4 regions of the Yersinia sp. SCPM-O-B-9106 (C-191) genome follow, and region 3 is predicted to be linked to each of the others. Evidence: predicted binding sites of a transcription regulator. Region 3 holds the regulator's gene; each other region holds the start of a gene.

Region 1 (4,372 bases), 600 kb from region 3:
TACGGCCATACAAATCTAAGCCAATTTCCTGGCTCAGTTTTGGCAGGTTAACCACTTCCATACCGAGCACACTCCAGGCTTCGGCTGAAGAGTTAATCGCGAAGTAGTCAGCAGGGTGCAAAGAAGTTGCAGCGATCAAGGCCATCACCCCGACCATACATTCGGCCAACATCGCACCAAAACCGACAGGTAAGATATCACTCCATTTGTCGATTTGTTTTGGTGTAGTGCCTGAACCAATAAAGGCGTGGAAACCAGAGATAGCACCACAAGCAATAGTAATCGAGATAAACGGCCAGACTGGGCCAGCCAGAACGGGGCCACCACCATGGATAAACTGTGTTACTGCTGGGAATTGAATTTCAGGGTTAATAAACACAACCCCTACAATCAGTGCACCGAACACACCGATTTTCATAAAGCTGGAGAGATAACCGCGAGGAGTTAACAACATCCAGACAGGCAAGGCCGTTGCGAAGAAAGCATACATTGGCAGAATGATACTAACGGTATCCGCCTTCAGCATTAACCATTCACCAAGCCAGGTGCCTTCAATGTAAGGACCGACGAACACGCACACCATAATGGCGGCGATACCGACATAAGAAGCCCCTTTCATGCTGCCGGTCATGCGCTCCCATAAGCCAACACAAATCGCGATAGGGATTGTCATGAACACCGCAAAAGTACCCCAGGGGTTACGTTCCAGTGCATGTACCACAACCATTGATAACCCGGCCATGGTAATAGTGATAATAAATAGCATAGCCAGACCGGTACACCAGCCCGCGACTGGCCCGAGTTCTGATTTAGCCACTTCAGATAGAGATTTACCCTGATGTTTCATGGAAGCGAACAGAACAACGGTGTCGTGAACGGCACCACCGATAACACAACCAATCAATAACCACAGGAAGCCAGGTAAATAACCATATTGGGCTGCCAGTACAGGGCCAACCAAGGGGCCAGCCGCAGCAATAGCTGCAAAGTGGCTACCAAAGTTCACCCACTTTTTAGTTGGAACGTAATCTTTACCATCTTCAAAGGTGTGGGAAGGTGTTACTTCACTGTCATCGACGCGCAGAACCTTACGAACAAAAAAGATACCGTATAGACGGTAGCAGATCACAAGGACACACGCGGAGGCGATAACAAAGGTAATCGCATGTTGCATGAGCATTCTCTCCAGGGAATTTGTCAGGCGTTAACATACGCTTGGTCCCTAAAAGAAATATCAGCGAACTGGTTAAGCGGTAGTTTGCATCATTAAGCGGTTAAAAAGAGCCACTCAGTGGTGGCTCAAGACACGACAAATTAGAAAAACGGCTTCTTAGGGAACAACTATTTCAAGAAATATGACTGCTATTCCAAGAAATATGACTGTAATTTTTCACGCTCAGTGCTGCCAAGACCAAACTCCTGCCGTAGCCACTGCTCACGGCTACCATAATGATCTTGAATACTGCGCAGTGCTGTTTGGATAAACTCTTCTCGAGCTGACAGCACAAAAGCGAATTGTCCTAATGCTTGATCATTTAGCTTTAGCGCCAATTCCGCCAACATATGCTCACGGAAAGGTGCGAGTGTCGTTTCGGTCAGCAGGTAATCTTCCAATACGGTCGATTCATCGGCACCTAAAGCAAACAGCACCAAGGCCGAACCTACACCGGTACGGTCTTTCCCGACGGCACAGTGTTGTACTACGCCCGCAGCGACATGCTCTGGTGAAGCACTATTTTGCAGCAAACTGACGAGCTGTTTATAAGCTTGATTATTAAATGGCAAGCGGCGATACAGCTCTAACATAAAGGCACGGGCATCAAATGTTGCTAACGTCTCGTTAGTCAGTTTCTCGAGATTGGCGTTAACTTCACTACTAAGTGGATTGGCTGGAGTATTGTGATAACTGGCACCCTGCCAAACGATATCGGGTTTGGCCTGGACTTCATCCGCATCGCGGTAATCAAGAATTTGAGTGACGGAGCCACTGCTGAGAACAGTACAATCTTTGGTACTCAAACGGTCAAGCGAACCCGAACGAAACAATAACCCACGCTTGATTCGTCGGCCATCTGCAACAACGTTACCACCGAGATCACGGAAGTTAATACCACCATCCAGTGGCAGTAGAGAAGGATGAGATAAAACAGGTGTCGTCATATTTTCCTCTTATTATTGTCCATTATAAGAGCTACGACATTAACAGATACTCAGCCGAAATAAAGAACGGGCCAGTAAACTGACCCGCTCATATGATATTCATTGATTTATCCACTATGGGTTAGTTACCCATCAGCTGGATGAATTACAGCAAGTGGCGGGCCGCTTCAACGACAATTTTTACTGCATGACTTTCAGTCGCTTTCATGGTTTCTTCGTTCGGGATCTCTTGCTGGGTGCGGTTAACTATTACCCCAGCGACCATACCGGCACGCAGACCCTGACTAGCACACATGGTCAACAAAGTGGCAGATTCCATTTCATAATTCATCACGCCCATTGCTTGCCATTCTTCCATGGAGCCTTTAAAACGGCGGACAACACGGCCAGAGAAGGTGTCGTAACGTTCTTGTCCCGGATAGAAAGTATCTGAAGAAGCTGTGACACCAATATGAGTTTTCGCACCAACTGACTTAGCGGCATTCACTAATGCTGTGGTGCAATCAAAATCAGCTACGGCCGGGAATTCCATTGGAGCAAAATGGAGGCTGGCACCGTCTAAACGCACGGCTGCGGTGGTGACTAATACATCACCAACATTAATATGTGGCTGAATGGCACCAGTAGTACCAATACGCAGGAACGTCCGCACACCAAGTTGCGCCAACTCTTCAACTGCAATAGAGGTTGATGGGCCACCGATACCGGTTGAGCAGACAATCACAGCTTTACCATCGAGTTCGGCACGCCATGAGGTAAATTCACGATGCGAAGCCAGGTGTACTGGGTTATCCATCAATTTAGCGATTTTCTCAACACGCTGTGGATCACCCGGAACGATCGCCAGAGTCGCCCCTTGCAGATCATTCTTAGTCAGGCCCAAGTGAAAAACGTCGGATTTAGCCATGTGTGAGACTCCTCTTTCATGAGAGATGTTATAGGGGGTACAAAGGAATACTTTACTCAAAATCACCACATAATTTCGTGATCATGGTCACCATGACAAAAGAAATGATAACTTCAAATACATTATATATGTGATTAGCTTCACATTATTAACTCATTGAGTCTATTTTCCATACAAAAACAACCCACGGCATCAATGATTTTGGATATGAATAACAATAATAGGACTCATTGGTAATTGTTGGGTGACTATCTTCTTATCATCGATTTATTTATTGGATGTCACCATGTCGTAATAAAACACTTAATTACTGTCATCCTGGCCTCATTAATCTTAAATATTACCTATAGTTAAAATCGTCAGCAGCAAATATCAAGGGCAATGGATAGCTCAACCCAATAAGACTTTACCGAGTCATATTTTCCTCATTTCGTAAGGAGACCACAGTGAAAACTGATCAATCTATGACTCTCAGATCGGCAGTCAGCGGATTCACGCCCGCGGTCGATCCGCTGGCCTCGACTATCCGCCATACCGATCAGCAAGGTATTCACTGCACAGAAACCACCATCCCCTCTCAAGGCGATGAGCTACCGGCTTATGTTGCTAAACCGGCCCAACACTCGGGGCCATATCCTGTAGTTATTGTTGTGCAAGAAATCTTCGGTGTGCATGAACACATTCAAGATATCTGCCGCAGATTGGCGAAACAGGGCTATCTGGCCATCGCCCCTGAGCTGTACTTTCGCCAAGGTGATGCCAAAGAATATGATGATATCAATGCATTAGTTAAAAATCTGGTCAGCAAAGTACCCGACCGGCAGGTTATGGTCGACCTTGACCATACCGCCCACTGGGCATCGCGCCATGGTGGGGATACTAGCAAATTAGCCATTACTGGTTTTTGTTGGGGTGGACGAATTGCATGGCTGTATGCCGCCCATAATCCGCAATTAAAAGCGGCGGTAGCCTGGTATGGCAAACTGGTGGGAGAAAAAACCTTGCTGTTGCCGAAATATCCGGTTGATATTGCAGTGGATCTCAGTGCTCCGGTGCTCGGATTGTATGGCGGTAAAGACGGTAGTATCACGCAAGAACATATCGATATCATGCGCCAGGCATTACGAGCCGCAAATGCCGATGCTGAAATCATTGTCTATCCGGATGCAGGGCATGCATTTAATGCTGATTACCGCCCAAGCTACCATGAAGAATCGGCACTTGATGGTTGGCAGCGCATGCTTGACTGGTTTTCGCAGCACGGAGTCGCCGGGAATCCTGTCACTGAAGAAGATAATAGTTGAA
Region 2 (4,372 bases), 1.3 Mb from region 3:
GTGAATCACTCTTCTGCACCAGTTTACTTTGAAAATCCAACAAATTAGGGAGTTTGTCAGTCAACAGGCCGAAACGGTCGACCATAAAGACGCGCGCCCGGGCTTGTTCTTCGCTCAATCCTTCTGAGATCATCTGTGCGATGATTTGCTCAGCAATACCACAACCGGCAGAACCGGCACCGAGGAAGGTGACTGTTTGGTCGCGCAACTGGCTACCAGCGGCATGACTGGCGGCAATCAGGCTACCCAAGGTGACCGCTGCAGTACCTTGAATATCATCATTGAAACAGCACAACTCATCACGATAGCGGTTAAGCAGCGGAGTCGCGTTATTCTGAGCAAAATCCTCAAACTGCAACAACACATTCGGCCAGCGACGTTTTACTGCCTGAATGAACTCATCAACAAATGCATAATATTCATCGCCGGAAATTCGCGGGTGACGCCAGCCCATATACAGCGGGTCATTCAGGCGTTGTGGATTGTTGGTGCCCACATCCAACACCACTGGCAAAGTATAAGCTGGGCTGATACCACCACACGCGGTATACAGTGAGAGTTTCCCAATGGGAATGCCCATACCGCCGATACCCTGATCGCCAAGGCCAAGAATACGTTCGCCGTCGGTGACCACGATAACCTTAACATTCTGCTTGGTGGCATTTTGCAGCATGTCATCAATGTGTTCACGGTTCGGATAGGAGATAAATAACCCGCGCGCGCGGCGATAGATATCCGAAAAGTGTTCGCAAGCTTCGCCTACAGTCGGGGTATAAATAATGGGCATCATCTCACTGAGATGGGCTTCCAGCAGGCGGTAAAACAGAGTCTCATTGGTATCTTGAATATTACGCAGATAAATATGTTTATCATCGTCGTTTTTGAAATCTTGATACTGGCGGTAAGCACGCTCGGCCTGTTCCTCAATGGTTTCAACCGCTTCCGGTAATAAGCCGTGTAAATTGAAGTGGCTGCGCTCATCATTAGTGAAGGCGCTACCTTTATTCAATAAAGGGAATTCCAATAGGATGGGGCCAGCGTAAGGGATGTACAAGGGGCGCTTACTTTCGTATTCCAGTTCCATGAGTTTTACTCTTTGACTTTGGGTAGAGACAGTAATTGTTACCCCGATCCTAAAAGATAAGAAAAATATGTACAGCTTTTGTTAGTTAAATAAAACAACTGTGGGTAAAAGTGCGAGCCAACTTACAGATTCAATAGCTAATCAGCAACATGCGGTGTTTTATTGCGCAATACCCCGCATGCCATTGCATGCTGCGTTGTCATTCGAGGAGCATTTTGTTTGCATGGCAGATAAAACTCACCTGCTGGCACAAAAAAACATCACATTGGAGGAGTATCTGGTACAGCCTCATTTGCTGATAGCCCTTCAGGCCGTGGTGGGGACTGATTTATTACTGACTGTCGCCAGCCGGGTGGTGACTGAGCAAAGTGATAACCGGGGTTAGTCAGATAACCCCGGATTAAGCGCTATTCGTTTAAAATGTCACGCGTTTTACATCAGAGCAACCAAGGGAGGCCAGTGTGGCTTGAGTTGCAGCCCACTGAGTCAGTATCGGCTGGCTGCCTTCGACCAGCACTGCGCGGCGAATAGCACCACAATCTTTGCCTGAAAGATTGGTCAGGATCAATGCGGCTTGCAGTGGTGGCAAACTCGGGTTGAATGCCGCATTTTCAGCATAACGGCCTGCATAAATGTTGCCATCTGCAGTTTCTAATGCCACGCCGCTGTGAGAAAGGCTGTAAGGTGCATGGCTGTGGTTTGCACCATTAAGTGCCGCCTGAGTCAAGGCGTCAGTGTCAGTCACTTTATATTCGTGATTGACCGGGTCCATCAGCAGGGTGGTGATATCCAGATCTTTCGGACCGAAAGAGTCAGGTAAATATTGTCCCAGTGTTGAAGCCGGGCGGCCTGGTAGATGAATGTGCAGGCCAGTTCCGCTGTTCAATTCATTCATAAACTGGCGGCAATGACCACATGGCGTGTAATTAACGGTAATAGAAACCAAGCTGGCCTCATTGCGCAGCCATGCATGGGTGACAGCGCACTGTTCGGCATGAATGGTTTGTTGCAATGGGGCACCACTGAACTCCATATTGGCACCGAAATAGAGATTACCGCTAACCCCCCTGGCAATGGCCCCGACCTTAAAATGGGAGATAGGCGTTAGCGCACAAGCGGCGGCCAGTGGTAACAACGAAAATGCTAGCGCATCGTCATCTAACCCACTGATGCTCTTCACTGTTTCAACTTGCTTAGCTGTCAGCATTGCAGGGAAATCGTTTGCGCTCAAGATAGGTTCAAGGGCGGATTGCAGTGAGGCGGGCAACGTAGCCCAAGCGTCATGGAAACGTGCTTGCATAGGGTTCTCTCCAATAGTTACGGGAAACTATTTTAGGCAGCTTAGGGTTTTCTTGGTGTGATGTGGATCTCGTTATATATGAAATCTATGCAAGTAAAATCCCAAATGAGAGATGTATCTCAAATTTATACCGTCATCCTCAGCCAAATAAATGTAGCAGTATCGGAAATAAAAAGGGCGCCAGCAGTGAAGTAATAATCCCGCAGATAACCAAGGCGAGCGAGCTGAACGCCCCTTCCTGGAAATCTAACTCCGCACAACGGGCAGTACCGAGGGCGTGCGAAGCGGTTCCCATTGCCAAGCCGCGCGAGGCTTTGGTGGTGATTTTTAACAGATTCAACAAGCTGTGACCAAAAACGGCCCCCAGAATGCCGACAAAAATAACGCATACCGCACTGATGGCCGGTAAACCATGAATAGATTCGGCCACGGCCATGGCGATCGGCGTAGTGACGGATTTCGGCAATACTGAGGCTGCAATTTCAGGGGTTGCCCCCATCCACAGGGCAACGGCAGTGCCACTGACCATGGCGGTAATACTGCCGATAAAACAGATGCTAATGATAGATTTCCAGCGGGCACGGATCTGATGCAGCTGTTCATACAGCGGGAAAGCCAATGCCACCACTGCCGGCTGCAACAGGTCATTCAGGATTTTGCTGCCCGCGAAATAGTTGGCATAGGGCATATGTGTCACTAACAACAATGGAATGATGACAACCATTGATATCAATAATGGGTTGAGCAGCGGCATTTTCAGCCAGCGGGCCAAACGACGGGCGCTGAAGAACACAATGAGAGTCAGTGGTAGTGACCACCATAAGTTGCTGATCATTTGTCTTCCTCCGTGTGGGTCGGAGAACCAATCACTTTGCGTTCACGGTGGACATAATGCGAGCTGTAAGCCACCACCAACATTACAATCAGGGTGCTGACAAAACAGGAAACCACGATCGGGCCAAATTGCTTGGTCAGTTGATCATAATATTGCATTACGCCGACACCGATCGGCACAAACAGTAGCGCCATATAGCGGATCAACAGGTGGCAGCCGGGCTTCACCCAGGTTGAAGGCAAAACCTGTGAGGCAAGCAAGGCAAACAAAATCAGCATGCCGATGATGCTACCGGGGATGGTGATGGGCAGCAGCAAGGCCAGCGCCTTACCCGCCCATAAGCACAGGTAGATAATGGCGAAAGCCCGCAGATACTGCCAGCAAAGTGAAGTCACATTGCGCATAAAAAGAGTCCTGAGTGACAGAATGTATTCATCATACAATTAAGTTTAGCACTGTGCCAGTCATCACAGTATGAATAAAATACCCATCATTTTTCAAATTACAGGGGGCTGGCTGTCGGCTCTTCTTGCCTTTTAGCCAGTTGGTAGCCGCGATAGAAGAATGCCAGCCCCAAAATAGCTGCAACAATCAGCATATAGAACATCATTTCTGGTGCTGCATAAGCTAACAAAAAGCCGCAAAGTACCGGATTAGCCGCACCACCTAACTGACCGAGATTCTGTACCCCATAGTAACTACCCTTAAGATTTGCTGGGGCAATAAAATCGATAAACAGGTATTCGACCGGGATAACAATAATCTCACCCAATGAGAAAATCGCCATCGCCAGCATCCACACGGGAATTGACTGCTGAGCCACCATAAATCCGAACAAGCCAATAATAAAGAACAGTGTGCCGAGCATTAGCCAACGCATTAAATTTTGTTGATTCATACGGCGGCTTAATAGGTATTGCAAAGTAATGACAATGGCCGCATTGACCGTCATCACGGCACCAATCACTTGATAAGCAAATTTGGCATCAGACACGGTAATCAGGTATTGAGATAAGTAGCCGGAGAACTGGCCAAAAACCACTGCACTGAGCATGCTCCCAATAGTGAAATAAATCAGCCGCTTATCATGGCGCAAAATACGGAATGTCTGGCGGAAATCTGGCACGGATTCGGTCTGTGTCTGTTCGGCGAT
Region 3 (4,372 bases):
CATGCCAGCGATGAAACGGTATGCATCACACTCAAATGAGACAAAATACGCCGTAAATTACGTTCAAGTTCAGAGATTTGCGTATCAGTATCTCTATCTGGCATTTGAACAAAATCGTTATTCCCCTCACGGGTATCTGACTCTAGCCGTTGCTGACATTGTTGAATCGCCATTTCACAGAGCTGTAAATACTCTTCCGCCAACCTAACCGTCAGCTGAATGTGGTGTTTATCTGATTCTGCCGGTGACTCTGCCAATGGATAAGCCCGCGTCAGTATAGTCATCTCATTGATATTCCCGACAATAAGTTCGCTATGGGTGGCCCACAGACGCATGTCCGCCAGATATTCTGAGTTGAACCCCGGCTCCTGCATAGCTTCTTTCAGTGAACTGAGGACGGCGTTGCTGGCTTTGTTCACGTGGATGCGCTCAAACGACAGTTGCTCAATATTCGGATTAGGTTTCAACAGGATGCGCAGGATTCTCTGATAACTTTCCAGCGTTTGATGCGCATTTTTACGCAGTAAACCGCTTTGCCACTGCGGCCATAGCCACAATGTACTGGCAAAGGCCAATGCACAGCCGATTAACGTATCTAACAATCGCGGGATTAAAAAGTCCGCACCTTCGCCGGTCAATAACTGCAAGATATAGACCGTAGTGATGGTTCTGAGAATGACCGACCAGCCATAGTTTTTGCGTTGAACCAGATAGGCCCCCAGGGTGATAAGCAACATAATGCTTAGCGTGGTGCCTTCCGGCATTTGAAAATGCAGCAAAGCTGCCGCGAGTAACAGCCCAATCAGGGTGCCAAGGGCGCGGTGATGAATTCGAATTTTAGTGGCGTTATAGCCGTTTTGTGTGACCAGCATCACGGTGAGCAAAATCCAATAAGGTTTAGGCAGATGAATCAAGGTACCGATGTAACTGCCGGCGGCCAAAGTGACGCCAAGGCGAGCGGCATTCCGCAAGGCACTGGATTTAAAAGATAAATAGCTGGTGAGTGCTGGCCAGAACGGCTGAGATAGCTGGCTGGACATCAAAGCGCGTTCATACTGCGGGCGTTGGTCGCTCAGGATTTGGGTAACATGGCTGATATGGTAATAGAAGAATTGTGCCGCTGGGTTATCCGGATGCTGCTGGGCAATCTCTTCCAGTTCGACCAGCGCATCATCTGCACTGAAATGATTTTTCGCTCGGTGATGATAGAGAATATCATCGGCGATGGTGCGCATTTGCGTCGAGATAACCTGCATATTGCGCTTAAGGACTTTCTCTATCGGGCTTTGGTCAATTAACTCTTGCGTTTTTTCTGACTGACTCACTGCCGCGGTGATGTGTTCCTGTAAATCGAGCGCCATCTGAAACAAGTTCAATAGCCGTTTCCGCTCTTTTTTAGTGGCATTGTCTATCAAGTTAAATTGCTGATAAATCTGATTAATCTTGTCCATTATACCTTGTTGCCGGTCAAGCAACGGCGGTATTGCCTTTTCTAGCGCCACATGTTGACCCAACAAACTGTATTTAGCATCACAATAATCGGCCAACAAATGATAAAGCTGACTCAATGGCTCACGGATCGGCTGGTCTTTACATAACCGGAACCATAGCCAGGTAAATAGGCCATACCAGAGAGTCCCCACGGCACACATCAATGGCGCTTGCCAGATAGGCGTACGGCCTACCATGCTGAGGCTAAAAATAGCGGCGATAAGTGCGGCGGGGAGCAGGCGGCCATTGAGCTGGCTGATAGCGCCACTGACACCCAATATTAATGCCAAGCCAAGCATCACCGCAGGTAATGGAATATCCCACAGCAGCAGTTGTTGAGTCAGAAAACTACTGAAAGTAAAGATAGCCCCGCCGACAATCAGTCGCTGGAAGAAATGTTGATGGGGGGTATCTAGCGCTGCAATATTACAGCAGGCGGGTATCAGGGAGAACATCAACCCCAACCGCAATTCGCCTATCGCGAACCCCAATGCCGCCGGCAAGCAGAGAACAAGTGTCTGGCGGAGTGCATAATTGACTTCAGGATGATAAATAAGCCGTTGCCAATTCATATAGGCCCCAGAGATTTATTAATTACATAACATATACCCAGAAGGCGGCAATTGAGCGAGTCCCCAAGAATCTACTTACTTTAAGGTCAACGACCAGTAAGTGACTGGGGTGACAAATCTGCTGGGAGCAGATTTGAACGCTGCTTGCAGCGGCCTCGCAGAGGCGAGGCCCATGGACGGGCCGAGTAGTGAAAGCAGCCAACACACATGCAGCTTGAAGTATAACGGGTATAGAAGAAAACTGGTGCCGAGGGTATCGGCACCAGTTTATAGGGAATTAACGAGTGCCGTAAACGACAATCGTTTTACCATGCGCGGAGATCAGATTTTGATCTTCTAGCATTTTTAGTATCCGCCCCACAGTTTCGCGGGAACAGCCAACTATTTGACCAATTTCCTGGCGGGTAATCTTTATCTGCATCCCATCTGGGTGGGTCATGGCATCCGGTTGTTTTGCCAGATTAAGCAGCGTTTGTGCAATGCGCCCAGTGGCATCCAGGAAGGCGAGGTTACCCACTTTCTCAGATGTTATCTGTAAGCGATTCGCCATTTGTGACGACAGGCGCATCAAGATATCTGGATTAACCTGAATCAGCTGACGGAATTTTTTGTAAGAAATTTCAGCCACTTCACAGGCGGTTTTTGCCCTAACCCAAGCACTACGTTCTTGGCCTTCTTCAAATAATCCAAGCTCGCCGATGAAATCTCCCTGGTTTAAATAGGAGAGAATCATCTCTTTACCTTCTTCATCTTTGATAAGCACCGCAACGGAGCCTTTCACGATGTAGTAAAGCGTTTCGGCTTTTTCACCTTGGTGAATTAGCGTACTTTTCGATGGATATTTGTGGATATGGCAATGAGGCAGGAACCATTCGAGAGTCGGGTCTGTTTGTGGCTTGCCGAGAACCATTCGCTGTTATCCTCTGTTGTTATCGCAGCCTAACTTAACAGGGCTCAGAGTTCCCTGTACGGCGTGCTTATAAAATACACTTTCATTTAGCATATTAATTTGCTCAACTGCCGAAAGGTATAGCCAAGATGCGTACCGAGTAGAAACCCTTCACTGAGTATTGAGAAGCTACCCTATTTAATTCTAAATACAACACTTTCGGTTCTGTTTGTAGCACAGGATGAGGTCGGTGTCTTGTGTTGTATCGCTTCAGCATGATGAACATCGGGTTACATTGCCAGTTTGTAAATGAAAGGGTAGTCTGAATGAGAAAATTTAACCGGGAGCATGAGTTATGCAAGCACGTGTAAAGTGGGTTGAAGGGCTGACATTTTTAGGTGAATCCGCATCTGGTCATCAAGTTTTAATGGATGGAAATGCAGGAGATAAAGCCCCTAGCCCGATGGAAATGTTGTTAATGTCGGCGGGGGGCTGTAGCGCAATTGATGTCGTTTCCATTTTGCAAAAGGGGCGCAACGATGTGCGCGATTGCGAAGTGACATTAACCTCGCAGCGCCGGGAAGAAGCACCGCGCCTGTTTACCCAAATTAACCTGCATTTTATTGTCAGCGGCAAAGGGTTGACTGATAAAATTGTTGAGCGTGCAGTTGAGCTTTCAGCAGAGAAATATTGCTCGGTTTCTTTGATGTTAGGGAAAGCGGCGACTATTACCCACAGTTTTGAGATCCGCGAAATCGCCTAAATAAATCCTTCGCCCTTGCAGCTGCAGAGTTGCTAACCGCCTACCTGCAGCTCCAAGACAGAAGAATTATCCGATCTTCTTGCCTTCCAGCAATTGCTGCACCAGCGGGGCCATAATCAGCTCCATTGCCAGCCCCATCTTCCCGCCGGGGACAACCAACGTGTTGATATTGGAAATAAAAGACCCTTGCAGCATTGCCAATAAGTAGGGGAAATCGATTTGGTCCAAACCTCGGAAATGAATGACAACAAAACTTTCATCCAGTGAGGGAATGGCTTTAGCAGCAAATGGGTTTGAGGTATCGACGGTCGGCACGCGCTGAAAGTTAATGTGGGTGCGCGAGAACTGCGGCGTAATGTAGCTAATGTAATCGTCCATGGAGCGCACCACGGAATCCATCACCGCCTCACGGGAATGGCCGCGCTCACCGGTATCCCGGACTAATTTTTGAATCCACTCCAGGTTGACGATGGGCACCACGCCGACCAGTAAATCTACATGTTTTGCCACATCATGATGCTCGGTCACGACTCCGCCGTGCAGCCCTTCATAAAATAATACATCGGTGGGTTCTGGCAGCGCCTCCCAAGGGGTGAAAGTGCCCGGAATTTGGTTATAAGGTACAGCTTCATCATAAGTGTGCAAATACTTACGTGA
Region 4 (4,372 bases), 1.2 Mb from region 3:
TCATCCTTTCAGCCCCGGTCATTTACTGTTTCTCCACTATCACCCTGATAGCCAGCTCATTCGTAATCGTTTGAAAATCTTGGAACCCCAATTAGATGTACGCGATGTGCTGCCCTTAAACCAATTAGACGTGGTGATAACCCCGCTGGTGGCATTTGATAGCCACGGGCAGCGTTTAGGTATGGGTGGTGGCTTCTATGACAGAACACTGCAAAACTGGCAGCAAGGTGGCCCCTATCCTATTGGTCTGGCTCATGATTGCCAGCGAGTCGAGCATTTGCCGAATGAACATTGGGATGTGCCGTTGCCAGAGATTGTGACACCGACCAAAATATGGCGCTGGTGAGCCAGGGCGTTCAACATAAAAAAACACCCGATATTATACATAGCGGGTGTTTAGTCATATCAGTACCACATTGACTAGTAAAGCAAACGCGAACGGATAGTCCCTGGAATCGCCTTCATAGCCTGCAATGCATTCTCTGCATTCTCTGCATTATCCGTTTCAACATCAATAACGACATAACCGATATCAGCGCTGGTTTGCAAATACTGCGCCGCAATGTTGACGTTCTGCTCAGCAAAAATTTTGTTAATGCTGGTCAGAATACCAGGGCGGTTCTCATGAATATGCAGCAGACGGCGAGTGTTATCACCATGGGCTGGCAGAGAAACCTCTGGGAAGTTAACCGCAGACAGCGTTGAGCCGTTATCGGAATACTTCGCCAGTTTACCGGCTACTTCATCACCAATATTTTCCTGTGCTTCCTGAGTGGAACCACCAATATGCGGAGTCAATAACACATTATCAAACTCGCACAATGGTGAATTGAACGGGTCTTTATTGGTTGCTGGCTCTTCAGGGAAAACGTCGATTGCCGCCCCTGCCAGATGATTACTGGCCAATGCATCACAGAGTGCCGGGATATCAACGACAGTCCCACGAGAAGCATTAATCAGCATCGCGCCCGGTTTCATCAGAGCCAACTGCTCAGGGCCAATCATATTTTTAGTCGAGTGATTTTCTGGCACATGCAAGCTAATCACATCACTCATATTCAGCAAATCAGACAGGTGGCGAACCTGCTGCGCATTCCCCAAAGACAGTTTATTTTCAATATCGTAGAAGAACACTTTCATCCCGACACTTTCAGCCAGAATACCGAGCTGAGTCCCGATATGACCATAGCCGATAATCCCCAGCTTTTTGCCACGGGCTTCATAGGAGCCAACAGCCAGCTTATTCCACTCGCCACGGTGCGCTTTGGCGTTAGCAGATGGAATACCGCGGAACATTAGCAGTAACTCGCCCAGTACCATTTCAGCGACCGAACGGGTATTGGAGAAAGGCGCATTGAATACCGGCACACCACGTTTAGTCGCCGCTTTTAAATCAACCTGATTAGTACCGATACAGAAACAACCTACTGCAACCAACTTTTCTGCTGCAGCAAAGACTTCTTCGGACAGATGTGTACGCGATCGAATCCCAACGAAGTGAGCATCACGAATAGATTCTTTCAGTGATTCGGTGTCTAAGGCACCTTTATGATATTCAATATTGCTATAACCGGCTGCACGCAGATTATCAACCGTGCTCTGGTGCACCCCTTCCACTAACAGAAACTTAATTCTGTCTTTCTCCAGTGATACTTTTGCCATGTCCCCGACCCTATTTTCAGACTTCAGATGTGGCTGACGATATCGAATGAATCCGGTCAGCACCCAGTCAACATAACAAATATTTCGCGGGCGGCAATACAAACGATTGCCCACCCGTCAGCATAACAAGCAGTGCAAATGTTAATTTATGGAATAAAAAACTGGCAGGGAGTGAGTTAATGGCAGGTTAAGAAAATGAAATGATTAAATGTGATATATATCACCAAATTTAATGATTTTAAGAAAAGATATTTAAAGGCACAATTTATCAGGGTGAAGCCAAAAACCTCACCCTAAATAATATTCATTCAACTACTTGAGCACGACCGTCTTAACACCATCGGCAGTACCAATCAGCGCCACATCAGCACCTCGGTTGGCAAATAACCCCACGGTGACAACACCGGCGATGCCATTAATTTTATTTTCGAGCGCAATGGCATCCAATATAGTCAGGTTGTGCACATCCAAAATAACATTGCCATTATCCGTCAGAACATTTTGGCGATATTCAGGTAACCCGCCCAATTTCACCAGCTCGCGGGCGACATAAGAACGCGCCATCGGGATAACTTCGACCGGCAGTGGGAACTTACCCAAAACATCAACCTGCTTGGAAGCATCTGCAATACAGATGAATTTACGGGAAATGGCCGCAATGATTTTCTCGCGGGTCAGTGCTGCGCCACCGCCTTTAATCATCTGCATTTGGCTGTTAATTTCATCAGCGCCATCAACATAAATATCCAGCACATCGACTTCATTGCAATCAAACACCTGAATGCCATAGCTTTTCAGCTTGGCGGTAGAGGCATCAGAGCTGGAAACCGCTCCTTCAATCTGGCCTTTGATGGAGGCAAGAGCATCAATAAAATGTGCCGCCGTAGAGCCGGTGCCGACCCCAACGATAGTGCCGGGTTTGACATAATCTAATGCTGCCCAGCCCACTGCTTTTTTAAGTTCATCCTGAGTCATGGTAAGTTCACGCCTTGATGTGAAAGAAAACCTGACGTCATTATAGAGCATATATATGATAAAACATCGCAATAAAGCCGGCTCATATAGGCGGTAATTCTAGCTAGATCACAGTTACGTCGGTTTATTTATGGCGAGCCATCCGGTATTCCAACATAGAAAAATGAACAAAATGTGGCATAGTGCGGTATTAACTTAAATATTTGGAGAGATGACTCCGATGAAACGCCCAGACTACCGTACGCTACAAGCGCTGGACGCGGTGATCCGTGAACGCGGTTTTGAACGCGCGGCACAAAAACTCTGCATCACCCAATCGGCGGTATCTCAACGCATTAAGCAGTTGGAAAACCTGTTCGGTCAGCCGCTATTGGTGCGCACTGTGCCCCCGCGTCCAACTGAACAAGGGCAGAAATTGCTTGCCTTACTGCATCAGGTTGAACTGCTGGAAGAAGAGTGGCTCGGCAATGATAACGGCGGCGATACCCCGCTATTGCTGTCATTGGCGGTTAATGCCGACAGTCTGGCAACCTGGCTGCTACCGGCGCTAAAACCGGTGTTGGCGGACTCTCCTATTCGGCTGAATTTACAAGTCGAAGATGAAACCCGCACTCAAGAGCGGTTACGCCGTGGCGAGGTGGTGGGCGCGGTCAGTATCCAGCCTCAACCGTTGCCAAGCTGTCTGGTTGATCAGCTCGGCGCACTGGATTATCTGTTTGTGGCGTCAAAACCCTTTGCCGACCGCTACTTTCCCAATGGCGTGACCCGCTCGGCATTGCTGAAAGCCCCCGCCGTGGCCTTTGACCATTTGGATGATATGCATCAGGCATTTTTACAGCAGAATTTCGATTTGTCACCCGGCAGTGTGCCGTGCCATATCGTTAACTCGTCGGAAGCCTTTGTACAGTTAGCAAGGCAAGGTACTACCTGCTGTATGATCCCGCATTTGCAAATCGAAAAAGAGTTGGCATCCGGTGAATTAATTGATCTAACCCCGGGGTTATTGCAACGACGGATGCTGTACTGGCATCGATTTGCACCAGAAAGCCGGACAATGAGAAAGGTAACTGATGCCCTGTTATCTCACGGGCATCAGGTATTACGGCAAGATTAGCTTATTTGGCGGCAGCTGCGGGCGTGTTGGTGCTGGTTTTCAGCTCAAACACGACATCAACTTGATCATCAAAATGGATGGTTTGTTGCTCATAAGTTTGGGCTGCACCATTGGCTGGTGCGGCGTCAGCACTCTTGAACATACGCGCTACCGGCATAGGCTGGTAGTTAGCAGCACGGTAACGAATGCTGTATACCGGCCCTAATTTAACCTTAAATCCGTCAGCCAAAGCGCCAGCCTGACTAATGGCATTCTCGATGGCTTTTTGACGAACCTGTTCACGATAAGTGTCCGGGTTGGCAACACCCAGCTCGACGGAGTGAATTTCATTAAGACCCGATTTGAGTGCGCCATCCAGTAACTCATTCAACTTATCCAACTGGCGCAGTGTCACTTGAACCTGGCGTACCGCACGGTAGCCTTTCAATACCGCTTCACCGGTCTTCTGATAATCATATTCAGCTTGAGTCCGGATATTAGCCGCATTGATATCTTTTTTCTCAATGCCACTCTTACGCAGGAAATCAAAATATTGTGCGACTCGGGTATCTGCCTGTTTCTTAGCATCGGCGGCATCTTTGGCAGAGACACTCACTTCGATGGTAATGGTGGCAATATCCG

What was found. The regulator CRP, encoded in region 3, controls carbon source genes, mostly activating them, when cyclic AMP is high. The targets are predictions, from matches to a motif close to ATGTGANNNNNNTCACAT.
Positions count from the first base shown of each region.
Region 1: the regulator CRP is predicted to act here: its motif matches at 3,196-3,213, upstream of udp (uridine phosphorylase).
Region 2: the regulator CRP is predicted to act here: its motif matches at 2,440-2,457, upstream of cdd (cytidine deaminase).
Region 4: the regulator CRP is predicted to act here: its motif matches at 1,871-1,888, upstream of serA (phosphoglycerate dehydrogenase).

Region 1 is NZ_CP110791.1:4,092,870-4,097,241, forward strand. It holds gene OP863_RS18460 (carbon starvation protein A) at 1-1,174, opposite strand, end outside; gene OP863_RS18465 (tyrosine-protein phosphatase) at 1,363-2,160, opposite strand; gene udp (uridine phosphorylase) at 2,306-3,067, opposite strand; gene OP863_RS18475 (dienelactone hydrolase family protein) at 3,514-4,371, shown strand.
Region 2 is NZ_CP110791.1:1,601,712-1,606,083, forward strand. It holds gene OP863_RS07350 (NAD-dependent malic enzyme) at 1-1,084, opposite strand, end outside; gene OP863_RS07355 (hypothetical protein) at 1,308-1,469, shown strand; gene cdd (cytidine deaminase) at 1,500-2,384, opposite strand; gene OP863_RS07365 (CidB/LrgB family autolysis modulator) at 2,524-3,219, opposite strand; gene OP863_RS07370 (CidA/LrgA family protein) at 3,216-3,623, opposite strand; gene OP863_RS07375 (MFS transporter) at 3,722-4,372, opposite strand, start outside.
Region 3 is NZ_CP110791.1:278,757-283,128, forward strand. It holds gene OP863_RS01085 (YccS/YhfK family putative transporter) at 1-2,063, opposite strand, end outside; gene crp (cAMP-activated global transcriptional regulator CRP) at 2,341-2,973, opposite strand; gene OP863_RS01095 (OsmC family protein) at 3,308-3,715, shown strand; gene OP863_RS01100 (phosphoribulokinase) at 3,782-4,372, opposite strand, start outside.
Region 4 is NZ_CP110791.1:3,462,208-3,466,579, forward strand. It holds gene OP863_RS15825 (5-formyltetrahydrofolate cyclo-ligase) at 1-346, shown strand, start outside; gene serA (phosphoglycerate dehydrogenase) at 421-1,662, opposite strand; gene rpiA (ribose-5-phosphate isomerase RpiA) at 1,975-2,637, opposite strand; gene OP863_RS15840 (LysR family transcriptional regulator ArgP) at 2,858-3,751, shown strand; gene OP863_RS15845 (oxidative stress defense protein) at 3,753-4,372, opposite strand, start outside.